Regions from separate parts of the Brachybacterium sp. J144 genome, predicted to be linked through region 1. Evidence: predicted binding sites of a transcription regulator. Region 1 holds the regulator's gene; the other holds the start of a gene.
The links. The regulator HspR, encoded in region 1, represses chaperone genes until heat shock. The targets are predictions, from matches to a motif close to AAGTTGAGTCNNNNNGACTCAACTT.
Positions count from the first base shown of each region.

Region 1 (5,982 bases):
TCAACGAGCCCACCGCCGCGGCCCTCGCCTACGGCCTCGAGAAGGGCAAGGACGACGAGCAGATCCTGGTCTTCGACCTCGGCGGCGGCACCTTCGACGTGTCCCTCCTCGAGGTGAGCAAGGACGAGGACGGCTCGACCATCCAGGTCCAGGCCACCGCGGGCGACAACCGCCTCGGCGGCGACGACTGGGACCAGAAGATCGTCGACTGGCTGATCACCCAGGTGAAGAACAAGGACGGCGTGGACCTCGGCAAGGACCGTATCGCTCTGCAGCGCCTCAAGGAGGCCGCCGAGCAGGCGAAGAAGGAGCTGTCCTCCTCGACCTCCACCTCGATCTCGCTGCAGTACCTGTCGATGACCGAGAACGGCCCGCTGCACCTCGACGAGAAGCTCACCCGCGCCCAGTTCGAGGACATGACCAAGGACCTCCTCGAGCGCACCAAGGCACCCTTCCACCAGGTCATCAAGGACGCCGGCATCAAGGTCTCCGACATCGACCATGTGGTCCTCGTCGGCGGCTCGACCCGCATGCCCGCCGTGACCGAGGTCGTCAAGGAGCTCACCGGTGGCAAGGAGCCCAACAAGTCCGTGAACCCGGACGAGGTCGTCGCCGTCGGCGCCGCCCTCCAGGCCGCGGTCATCAAGGGCGAGCGCAAGGACGTCCTGCTCATGGACGTCACCCCGCTCTCCCTCGGCATCGAGACCAAGGGCGGCGTGATGACCAAGCTCATCGAGCGCAACGCCGCCATCCCGACCAAGACCTCCGAGGTGTTCTCGACCGCGGACGACAACCAGCCGTCCGTGGCGATCCAGGTCTTCCAGGGCGAGCGCCAGTTCACCCGCGACAACAAGCTCCTCGGCACCTTCGAGCTGACCGGCATCGCCCCGGCCCCCCGAGGCATCCCGCAGATCGAGGTCACCTTCGACATCGACTCCAACGGCATCGTGCACGTCACCGCGAAGGACCGCGGCACCGGCAACGAGCAGTCCATCCAGATCACCGGCGGCTCCGCGCTGTCCGAAGAGGACATCGACCGCATGATCAAGGACGCCGAGGCGCACGCCGCCGAGGACGAGGAGCGCCGCAAGAACGCCGACGCCCGCAACACCCTCGAGCAGCTCGTCTACCAGGGCGAGAAGCTGCTCGCGGACAACGCGGACAAGATCTCGGACGGCGACAGGACCAAGGCCGAGGACGCCCTCAAGGAGGCGAAGGACGAGCTGGCCAAGGAGGACGCGGAGACCGCGGACCTCGAGGCCAAGCGCGACGCGCTGAACGAGGCGCTCCAGGCCGTCGGCACCGCGATCTACTCCCAGGCCCAGGCCGAGGGTGCCCCCGAGGGCACCGAGGCGCCGTCGTCCGATGACGACGACGTGGTCGACGCCGAGATCGTGGACGAGGACGAGGAGAAGAAGTGATGACCGAGGACCAGAGCACTCCCGACGACGCGCAGCGCCCCGAGGGCGAGCCGCGGTTCTCGTTCACCGACAAGCGGAAGGTGAACCCGGAGGACGGCACGGTCCGTCCCTCCGGGGACGCCCCCGCCCCCGAGGGCCAGGGCGCCCAGGGACCCGCCGACCCGATCGACGCCGAGGCGGCCGAGCTCTTCGAGCAGGCCGCACATGAGGGCGCCGACGCGTCGGCGCCCGCCGACGCGGGCCGCGTCGCCGAGCTCGAGGGCCAGGTCACCGAGCTCACCGAGCAGCTGCGCCGCGAGCAGGCCGAGTACGTCAACTCGCGCCGACGCATCGAGGCCTCCGCCGAGGCGGGCAAGGAGGCGGCGGCCGGCCGCATCCTCAGCTCGCTGATCGGCGTCCTCGACGACATCGAGCTGGGCCGTCAGCACGGCGACATCGTCGAGGGTACGCCCTTCCACTCGATCGCGCAGAAGCTCCAGGAGGCCCTCGCCTCCCAGGGGCTGACCCGCTTCGGGGAGGTGGGGGAGGAGTTCGACCCCACCCGCCACGAAGCGCTGATGCACGAGGACTCCGCGGAGGCGGAGACCACGACCATCACCCTGGTCATGCAGCCTGGCTACGCGCTGAAGGAGCGGATCCTCCGCCCCGCCCGCGTGGGCACCCGCGGCCCCGCCTGACCACCCCGGGGGGGGGGGGGGGGGGGGGGGGGGGGGAGGGTGTTGTTGCCCACCTCCCCCCCCCCCGTGCAAACCAGCCCCTTCCTCCGTACCCCCCCCCCCCCCCCCAACCCACTGTTCGGGTTCTCCCCCTCCCCCCCCCCCCCCCCCCCCCCGCCCCCGCACATCACCGCAGAAGCCCCTGATCCTCTCCCGGAAGGAGACGCCCATGTCCCAACAGGACTGGCTCGAGAAGGACTTCTACGCGGTCCTCGGCGTCTCCAAGGACGCCACCGCGCAGGAGATCAAGAAGGCCTACCGCAATCAGGCCAAGAAGCACCACCCCGACCGTCACCCCGATGATCCCCGCGCCGAGGAGCGCTTCAAGGAGATCGGGGAGGCGTACTCCGTCCTCTCCGACGCCGAGCAGCGCCAGCAGTACGACGCGATCCGCGCCATGGGCGCAGGCGGCGCCCGCTTCTCCGCGGGTGCCGGCGGAGCCGGCGGCGCGGGATTCGAGGACATCTTCTCCTCGATGTTCGGCGGCCAGGGCGGCTACTCGACCGCGGGTCCGGGCGGGCCCGCCCCCGACATCGACGACCTGCTGCGCATGTTCGGCGGCTCCGGCGGCGGATCCGGCTTCCCGACGGGCTTCGCCCCGAACGCCGCGCCCCAGAAGGGCCAGGACGTCTCCGCGCGCACACGCATCCCCTTCCGCGACGCCGCGCTCGGCGCCGAGGTGCGCCTGACCGTCGACGGCAAGCCCCTCACCGTCCGCATCCCCGCGGGCGTCCACGACGGGCAGAAGATCCGCCTGCGCGGCAAGGGACGCCCCGGCCCCGGCGGCGCCCCCGCCGGCGACCTGCTGCTCACCCTCGACGTCGAGCCGCACCCGCTGTGGTCGATGGACGGCGCGAACCTGCGCCTCACCGTCCCGCTCCGCTTCGACGAGGCGGTGCTCGGAACGACCCTCACCGTGCCCCTGCTCGAGGGCGGCACCGTGAACCTCAAGGTCGCGCCCGGCACCCCAAGCGGCCGCACCCTGCGCGCCCGCGGCAAGGGCGTCCGCACCGCGAAGGCGACCGGCGACCTGCTCGTCACCGTCGAGGTCGCCGTCCCCGCGCACGTCGAGGGCGCGGCGCGGAAGGCCGTCGAGGACTTCCGCGACGCCCTCGGCGACGAGGACCCGCGCGCCGGCCTGCTGGAGACCGCCGCCCGCTGAGGCGCGTCGGCACCCGTCGGCCGTGGCCCGGAGAACCGCATCGACCCGCAGACCCGCACCGCACGGAAGGAGACGTCCCATGGTCACCCCGCACCGCCTCGACGAGCGGGCGCCGGTCTTCGTCATCTCCGTCGCCGCGGAGCTCTCCGGCATGCACCCACAGACCCTCCGCCAGTACGACCGGCTGGGGCTGGTCTCCCCGCAGCGGACCCGCGGGCGCGGCCGGCGCTACAGCGCCCGCGACGTCGCGACCCTCCGGGAGGTGCAGCGCCTCTCGCAGGAGGAGGGCATCAACCTCGCCGGCATCAAGCGGATCCTCGAGCTGCAGGACGAGGTGACCGCACTCGCCGAGCAGCTCGACGCGGTGCGCGAGGCCCTCGAGTCCCTCAACCCGGCGCAGCGGCGGGTCTTCACCGCCGGCCGCGACGGGGAGATCAGCGCCCTGCGGCGAGGGGAGCGCCCGCGGCGTCCGGCCGGCGGAGCGCTGGTGCTGTGGCGGCCGAACCGCCGCCCCTGAGCCCGCCGCGCGGCCGACGATGCGGCTGCACCCCGGTCAGCAGGTAGATGTACCGCAGTCGCTGCGCGACCTGGCGCAGGTCGACCTCCTCGGCCGCGCGACGACCGGCTCCGGTGAGATCGGTGAGCCGCCCCGCGAGCAGGTCCTCGAGACGGGACGCGGCGCGGGCCGCGAAGCCCGGGTCGTCGCCGTCGACCTGATGGGTCAGCACCCCGTCGGGCATCCGGTCGCGGTACAGCTCGATGCCGCGCACCAGGGCAGGCACGCCGCAGGCGAGCGCCTCCCAGAGCACGATGCCCTCCGTCTCCTCCTTGGTCAGGAAGCAGAAGGCGTCCGCGCCGCAGTATGCCTCGCGGAGCTGGTCCGCCCGGAGGTAGCCGGGGAAGATCGCGTTCGACGGGGCAGTCGCGAGGGCCCGCTCGACCTCCGCCGTGAGCAGCCGCTCGTCCGTCCGGCCGTACCAGACGAAGGTCACCTCGGGCAGGCGCCGGGCCACCTCGACCCAGTCGAGGATCCCCTTGCGCACCAGCTGCATGCCGACGCTGATCACGACCTGCGCGTCAGGGGTGAGTCCGAGGCTCTCCCGCAGCCGGCCCCGCGCCGAGGGATCGGGGCGGAAGAAGGTCGTGTCCACGCCGTTGGAGAGCACGTGGATGGGGCGGGTGATCCCGTACTTCGGGGCGGACACGAGCGCCTTGGAGTAGTCGCTGGGCGTGATCACGGCGTCGCCCTGGCGGTACAGGTGGGCGATCCAGCGGCGGAAGGTGGGGGCCAGCGCGTTCGAGCCGGGGAAGGAGTCGCGGAAGTCGTCCTCCGTGGAGTGCGCCCACACGAGCACCGGCCGACGCCACAGCCGCGCCCAGCGGGCCAGCAGCGGCGTGTCCGGGAACGGGGTGTTCAGGTGCACCACGTCGAAGGGGCGCAGCGGATTGGTGACCACCACATGGCCCAGGGAGCGCACCACCGTCTCCTGATGGCGCATGGCGGCGCCGATCCCGGACTGGTGGGCGGCGCGGGCGAGACCGCGGGGCATCAGCACGCGCAGCGGCTCGTCCCCGCGCACGTCGCGACGGGGGTGGCGGCCGGGCAGCACGGTGTGCACCAGGCGGTCGGCCCAGCGCCGCAGCGGGTCGGGCGCAGGACGGGGGCGCCTCACGGCGCGGGATCTCATCAGCATCTCGGTCCTCCTCTCACCGGGACGGTCTCACCAGGGCAGGAAGCGCAGCAGCAGTGCGCTGACGCCCAGTCCGTACGCGAGCAGGGCCCACGGCTTGCACAGCAGGATGATCGCCGCGTAGGTCCGCCAGCGCATCCGGGTGGTCCCGGCGATGTAGCAGAGCAGATCGTCGGGGGCGACGGGCAGCACGATGGCGGTCGCGAAAGCGCGGGTGAAGTGGCGGTTGCGGGTCCAGCCGAGGAACTTCTCGACCGTGCGGGCCGGGAAGATCCGCTCGATGAGGGCGAGGCCCACGTGCCGGCCGATCGCGAAGTTCAGCATCGAGCCCGCGCTCACCGCGACGTAGTTGTAGAGCGTCCCCTCGATCGGCCCGAAGAGCACCGGCCCCGCGATCACCAACAGGCCGCCGGGCACGATCGGGAAGACCACCGAGGCCGCGGAGACGAGCAGGAAGGCGGCAGGTCCCCAGGCTCCGAGCGAGTCGATGAAGGCCTGCAGGTTCTCGAGGGACTGCAGCACCCCGGCCTCGAGGCCCCACCAGACCAGCCCGATGCTGAGGGCGAGGCCGAGCAGCGGGGAGAGCCGGGCGGCGGTGCGCAAGGGATCGCGTCGCGGTCGATCCTGCATCGAGGCGGTCTCGGTCGCGGAGGCGACGGACGTCGGATCCGGCCCGGCGGATGCGGGGCGCTGGGGGCGGCGGGGCCGGGACAGCGGGACCGCCCTCCCGGGGGGGACGGGACGCTCGACGATGCTCATGCGACGGCCCTCGCCGGCAGGGCGAGCACGCGCGGGGAGCGGCGGGCGCGGGCCTGCTGGTAGACGTCCAGCACGGACCGGCCGAACTCGCGGGCACCGCAGGTGGCCCCCGCGTGCGCGACGGACTGCGCGGCCATCGCCGCGCGGGCGGGGCGATCGCTCACCAGGGCATCGAGGTGGCGCGTGAACTCCGCGGCGGTCTCGTACTGCCAGCCGGTGCGGCCGTCGAGCAC
Region 1 is NZ_JAZDCG010000001.1:215,681-221,662, forward strand. Features, by position in the region: gene dnaK (molecular chaperone DnaK) at 1-1,421, shown strand, start outside; gene V1260_RS00960 (nucleotide exchange factor GrpE) at 1,421-2,098, shown strand; gene V1260_RS00965 (DnaJ C-terminal domain-containing protein) at 2,307-3,299, shown strand; gene V1260_RS00970 (heat shock protein transcriptional repressor HspR) at 3,379-3,816, shown strand; gene V1260_RS00975 (glycosyltransferase) at 3,734-4,993, opposite strand; gene V1260_RS00980 (TVP38/TMEM64 family protein) at 5,021-5,749, opposite strand; gene V1260_RS00985 (glycosyltransferase family 4 protein) at 5,746-5,982, opposite strand, start outside.

Region 2 (5,982 bases), on a different contig from region 1:
CCAGGTGATCGCCTTCGGCGCCCTGGGCTGGTTCTACCTCCAGGCGCTGCCGTCCTGGCTGGGCCTTCCGACCACCTCGGCCGAGTTCTCGATCGGCGCGATCGTCCTCAGCGTGCTGATCTTCCTCGGCATCCCCCTGGTCGCGGGGTTCTTGACCCGGGTGGTGGGGGAGCGGGTCAAGGGACGCACCTGGTACGAGGAGCACTTCCTGCCGAGGATCGGCCCGTGGGCCCTGTACGGGCTGCTGTTCACCATCGTGCTGCTGTTCGCCCTGCAGGGCGAAGCGATCACCACCAACCCGCTGGACGTGGCCCGGATCGCGCTGCCGCTGCTGGTCTACTTCGTGGTCATGTTCCTCGGCTCGTTCCTGCTCGGACGTGCGATCGGCCTGAACTACGCGAAGTCCACCACCGTCGCGTTCACCGCCTCGGGCAACAACTTCGAGCTCGCGATCGCGGTCGCGATCGGCACCTTCGGCGTCACCTCCGGACAGGCCCTCGCCGGTGTCGTCGGCCCCCTGATCGAGGTACCCGTCCTGGTCACGCTGGTCTACGTGTCCCTGTGGCTGGGGCGGCGGCTCTTCCCCGGAGACGCCACCGTCCCCACCCGCTGACCCCCTCTCAAGGAGCACCCGATGATGAGTACGAAGCCCCCCGCGGTCCTGTTCGTTTGCGTGAAGAACGGCGGCAAATCCCAGATGGCCGCCGCGCTGATGCGCCACCACGCCGGCGACGCCGTCCAGGTCTACTCCGCCGGCACCCAGCCGGGATCGACGATCAACGCGCAGTCCGCCGACGCGATCGCGGAGGTCGGTGCGGACATGTCCTCCGCCATCCCGCAGCCGGTCACGCCCGAGCTGCTGCGCAGCGTCGACCAGGTCATCGTCCTCGGCGAGGAGGCCGTCATCGAGCCGGTCGAGGGGATGACCGCACCGGTCACCACCTGGCACACCGACGAACCCTCCAAGCGTGGCATCGAAGGCATGGAGCGGATGCGACTGGTGCGCGACGACATCGACGCCCGCGTCCACGAGCTCCTGGCCGACCTCACTCGATCCTCGAACTGACCCCTCGGGCGAAGGAGCCTCACCATGCTCACCACCGCAACCACCGTGCAGCCCATCGTCATCATCGGCGCCGGCCCCATCGGGCTGGCCGCCGCCGCCCACCTCCACGAACGAGGCCTGCCCTTCCTCGTCCTGGAGGCCGGCCCCTCCGCGGCAGCGGCGATCAGCGACTGGGGACACACCCGCCTCTTCTCCCCCTGGCAGTACAACCTCGATACCGCCGCCCAGCGACTGCTCGAGGCGAACGGCTGGACCGCGCCGGACAGCGAGGCGCTGCCCACCGGTCAGGAACTGCGCCAGCAGTACCTCGGACCCCTCTCCCAGCTGCCCGGACTCGTCGAGTCGATCCGGTACGGAGCGCGGGTCACCGCTGTCTCCCGGGTCGGCGTGGACAAGACCCGCACCGCTGGCCGCAACGAGACCCCGTTCCTGGTCCGCATCCAGACGCCTACCGGGGTCAGCGAGGACATCATCGCCTCCGCCGTGATCGATGCCTCCGGCACCTGGGCCACGCCCAACCCCCTCGGCCAGGCCGGCCTCCCCGCCGCCGGCGAACACGAGGCGCGCACCGCCGGGCGCATCACCCGGCCCCTGCCCGACGTGCTCGGACGAGACCGCGTCCAGTTCGCCGGACAGCACGTCATGGTCGTCGGCGCTGGCCACTCGGCCGCCAACTCCCTGCTCGACCTCGCTGAGCACAACCCAGACACCCGGATCACCTGGGCGCTCCGCGCCGCGGACCCCTCCCGCGTCTACGGAGGAGGCGACCAGGACGAACTCGCTGCACGCGGCGCCCTCGGCACCCGGCTGCGCCACCTCGTCGACTCCGGGCGCATCGAGGTCCAGACGTCCTTCACGATCACGAAGTTCACGCTGGAGAACGCGCTGATCGTCCACGCGAACACCCCGGACGGTGAACGCGCCGTGACTGTCGATGCACTGATCCCGGCCACCGGCTTCCGACCCGACCTCGCCACCCTCTCCGAGCTCCGCCTGAACCTGGACACCGCGGTCGAGGCCCCCGCCCAACTGGGCCCGCTCATCGATCCCGAGTTCCACTCCTGCGGCTCCGTCGAACCCCACGGTGAACGCGTCCTCGCCCACCCAGAGAAGAACTTCTACATCGTCGGTATGAAGAGCTACGGACGCGCCCCCACCTTCCTCATGGCCACCGGCTACGAGCAGGTCCGCTCCATCGCTGCCGCCCTGGCCGGCGACCGCGCCGCCGCAGACGCCGTCCACCTCGAGCTGCCCGAAACCGGGGTGTGCACCACCGACCTCGGCGGCAGCTGCGACGCCCCCGCAGCCACGACCGACAGTTGCTGCGCACCGGCGCCCGCCGAGGACACCTGCTGCAGCAGCCCCCAGCCAATCACCCTCACTCTCAGTCGATGACCGCCCCAGCGGGACGGCCAATGGGCGTCCCGCTGGGGTATACCCAAAAGCGACACCCCTCACCAAGACATCGTTGCTGTTCAACAGGGTCCTTTTCGGTGTTTTGGAACATGTCTCGGCTAGGGTCCTAGACATGAATGGAGCACATCGGGCCCCGGGGCAGCGTGTCTCGTACCTCCGGGTGTCCTCGGCCGGCCAGAACCTAGCGCGGCAGCTTGAGGCGGTGGGGGAGTGCGATCAGATCTTCACCGAGAAGCAGTCCGGAAAGAGCGCGACGGACCGCTCGCAGCTGCAGGCGCTCATCCGGCACGTCCGCCGCGGCGACCATGTCGTCGTCGCGTCCATGGACCGCCTGGCCCGGTCGGTCATCGACCTCAACGACATCGTCCAGCAGATCACCGGCGACCCTACCGAGCACACCGATCAGCGCCCCCGGAAGGGCGCGAGCATCGAGTTCCTGAAGGAGCGACTCACCTTCGAGCCCGGACACTCAGACCCGATGGCCGCGTTCCAGCTCAACATGATGGGAGCCTTCGCGCAGTTCGAGCGCGAGCTCATCCGCCAGCGCCAGGCCGAGGGCATCGCCGCCGCCAAGAAGCGCGGCGCCTACAAGGGTCGGCCCCGCACCCTTGAGAGCGACCAGATCCGCTCCGTCCGCGACGCCGCCCTCGCCGGCACATCCAAAGCCCGAGGGCTCTCTAGGCCTGCTGCAGTAGGCGGTTGAACGACCAATCGCTTCGGCCCAGCCCTCGAAGATACTTGGCCAGTAGTTCGACCGCGACCGCCTCGATTTGTGTCTGCGGGGTTTCCCATGCCGTCGGCTGGATGACAAGGTGATGGGTGCAGGAGTCTTGGGGGAACTGCGGCGCACTGCCGGAGGAGAAAACTTCGTGCCCGGTTGCTCCCCGCAGGTGGTTCAGATGCACTCCGACCTGCGTACTGGAAGGTTGCGCAGCTGGGCACCGTGCTGATCATCGTCGCGAGTGGTGGGCGGCGGTTCCGTTTGTTCGGCTTCCTGAGCGACGGAAGGCCCCCGGCTTCGCGGGGAGCCGGGGGCCTTCGATAGGAGTGGGTCGATCAGGTCGCTGAGGACTCGATCTGCTGGGGAGCGTTCTGCGTGGTGATCTCGATCTTGCGGGGCTTGGCCTTCTCGCTGATCGGGATCGTCACGCTGAGCACACCGTTGTTGTAGCTCGCGGAGATGTGCTCGGTGTCCAGTCCCTGTCCGAGGCTGAGCTGACGCAGGAAGGTTCCTCCCGTGCGCTCGCGGGTGATCCACTGCGCCTGTTCATCGGTCGCGAGGGTTCGCTCGGCGCGGATGGTCAGCAGCTGGCCGTCGACGTCGACATCGACGGACCCGGGATCGATGCCCGGCAGGTCAGCGGAGAGGACGTAGTGATCGCCGGCGCGGTACAGGTCCATCGGCATCTGCCGAGGGCCCCGTCGCCCAGCGTCGAGGAAGTTGCTCGCGAAACGCTCCATCTCTCGGAACGGGTCGTAGGTAGCCATGATGTCTCCTTCCTGTCTCGGCCACCTCCTGGATTGGTGGCCTACCAACCTTGAGTCTCTTCGACTCAACTGCGATCAGATTACCACTCTCCCTAGGAGAGTGCCAGCCTTGATTCGGTTCATCTCGGGCGCTGAAACTCCTCTGCGACAGCGCCGAGCACCCCCTGATGCTTCTCGTTACTCAGGTGGGCGCACGGAGCTATGTGCGCCCCGCAGCGCTTGGGTCGGAGGGTGTCGGACTCCACCGTCAGCCGAACCCGCAGTCCCTCACTCCACGGACCACGACTCCAGCAGCGACACCAGCCGCTTCCGCTGACCTGATGGCGCCCACTCCGCTCCGCTGCGCGCCGCGAACTCCACCGCATCCTTCAGCGGCACCCCGGTCAGCTCGACGAGCAGGCCGAGGAGCATTTCCTCGGCGGGCCAGCTGTCGGTGTCGGGCGTGTCCCTCTGCCAGTACATCCCCTGCAGGGCCTTCCCGGTCAGTGGCATGCTCCTCGCCGCCGCCTCGTCCAGTCCGAGCAGCCCCAGCGCGCGGCGCAGGGGCGCGAGGGCTATGACGTCGCGAAGGATCACCTGTCGGTCGCTGCGGGGGAGCAGCAGGAACGCAGCCCAGCTCCCGCCGTCGGGCGAGGTGCCGTGGACGCTCGCGAAGACCTCGGGGAGGAAGACGCTGAGAGCTCCCGCGCTCGCCGACGGCTCTGCCGTCTCCGGCAGGAGCACGACCTGCAGGTGCGCGGCCATCCAGCGGTGCCTCGGCATGATGCCGACGTCGTGGAGGGTCACGCCCGTGAGGCGCGACCCCTCCGGAAGTTCCAGGAGGTTTCCGAGGTGGCTCATTCCTCCCACGCCCAGATCTGATAGGAGGCGGAGATGAGGTCGGCGCGGGTGACGTCGAAGGCGACCGCATCGACCTCGCGCTCCTCACTGCCCGGCTCCAGGGCGACCAGGATCTCGAGGGTCACTGTCAGGGGGTCGGAGTCGAGCACGAGCACCGCGAGCCCCGACTCTTCATCCTGGAAGGACGGGACCTCGACCTCGGGCAGGTCGGCCTTCGCGGCGTCCTGCAGCATGTCGCCGAGCCGGGAGAGCGCCCCCTCCTCCGGCGCGCGATGGAGATAGCGGACCAGCCGGTCCGGGGTCAGCAGCTCGATGTCGACCTCGACCACGCCGTCGTCCTCCAGATCGGGGACCGGGAGCAGGGCGAACGCCGCGCCGTCGCCCGAGACGAGACGCATCGGAGCGTGCGGAGCCTCTCGCCAGCTCACGTTCCAGCCGATCCCGCAGTCCTCGCACGACCGGTCGCCGAACGTCGGAAGACAGCCCTGCCAGTCGACCCAGTCGGGGGCGGGCGGCTGCGTGCGCGGGTCCGGCATCCCGAGCAGATGGTGCCTCACGCGAGGCGATCCGCAGTCGGGGCACGTGCCCCGGGGCTCCGTGTACGGCGGTTCCGGCTCCTCGCCGAAGAACATGATCATGGAGGGAGGGTAGGGCCGGGGTGTGACATCTGAGCTGCGCCAGTGGGTGTCTCAGTGCCGTCGGCCTGGCTTCCCCGGCCCCTCACGGCTCCGGGACGGGGCGCAGCCCTTCGAGCCAGGTGCGCGTGGTGCGGATGTGCGCCATCGCCTCGAGGTGCGCCTGCACGGGGTCGCGGGCGAGGATCGCGCGTGCGATCCGCAGGTGCTCGGCGTCGCTGGTGCGCTTGAGCTCTATCGCGTCGTCGTGCTCGAACACCCGGTAGTGGCGACCGCGTTGACGCATGGCCTTGAGCAGAGCGGAGATGGGGGCGTTTCCCGCTCCGGAGATGAGCAGGTCGTGGAAGGCGTCGTCGAGCGCGGAGCCCTCGTCCTCCCAGGGGCGGTCGGCGAGCTCCTCGGCGAGGGCGAGCAGCTGTGCGCGCTGGTCCTCGGTGAAATGCGCTGCGGCGTGGGCGGCGGCGTGCCCCTCGAGCAGCTGGCGGATCTCGAACAGGCCCAGGTACTCCTCGAGCGGGATCAGCGGGATCGTGACGG
Region 2 is NZ_JAZDCG010000030.1:27,919-33,900, forward strand. Features, by position in the region: gene arsB (ACR3 family arsenite efflux transporter) at 1-613, shown strand, start outside; gene V1260_RS11475 (arsenate-mycothiol transferase ArsC) at 638-1,066, shown strand; gene V1260_RS11480 (FAD-dependent oxidoreductase) at 1,091-2,461, shown strand; gene V1260_RS11485 (recombinase family protein) at 2,595-3,185, shown strand; gene V1260_RS11490 (Hsp20/alpha crystallin family protein) at 3,539-3,970, opposite strand; gene V1260_RS11495 (hypothetical protein) at 4,238-4,810, opposite strand; gene V1260_RS11500 (hypothetical protein) at 4,807-5,367, opposite strand; gene V1260_RS11505 (FadR/GntR family transcriptional regulator) at 5,531-5,982, opposite strand, start outside.
Region 2: V1260_RS11490 (Hsp20/alpha crystallin family protein) is a predicted target of HspR. The motif match lies at 4,018-4,042, and genes of this name have one in related genera.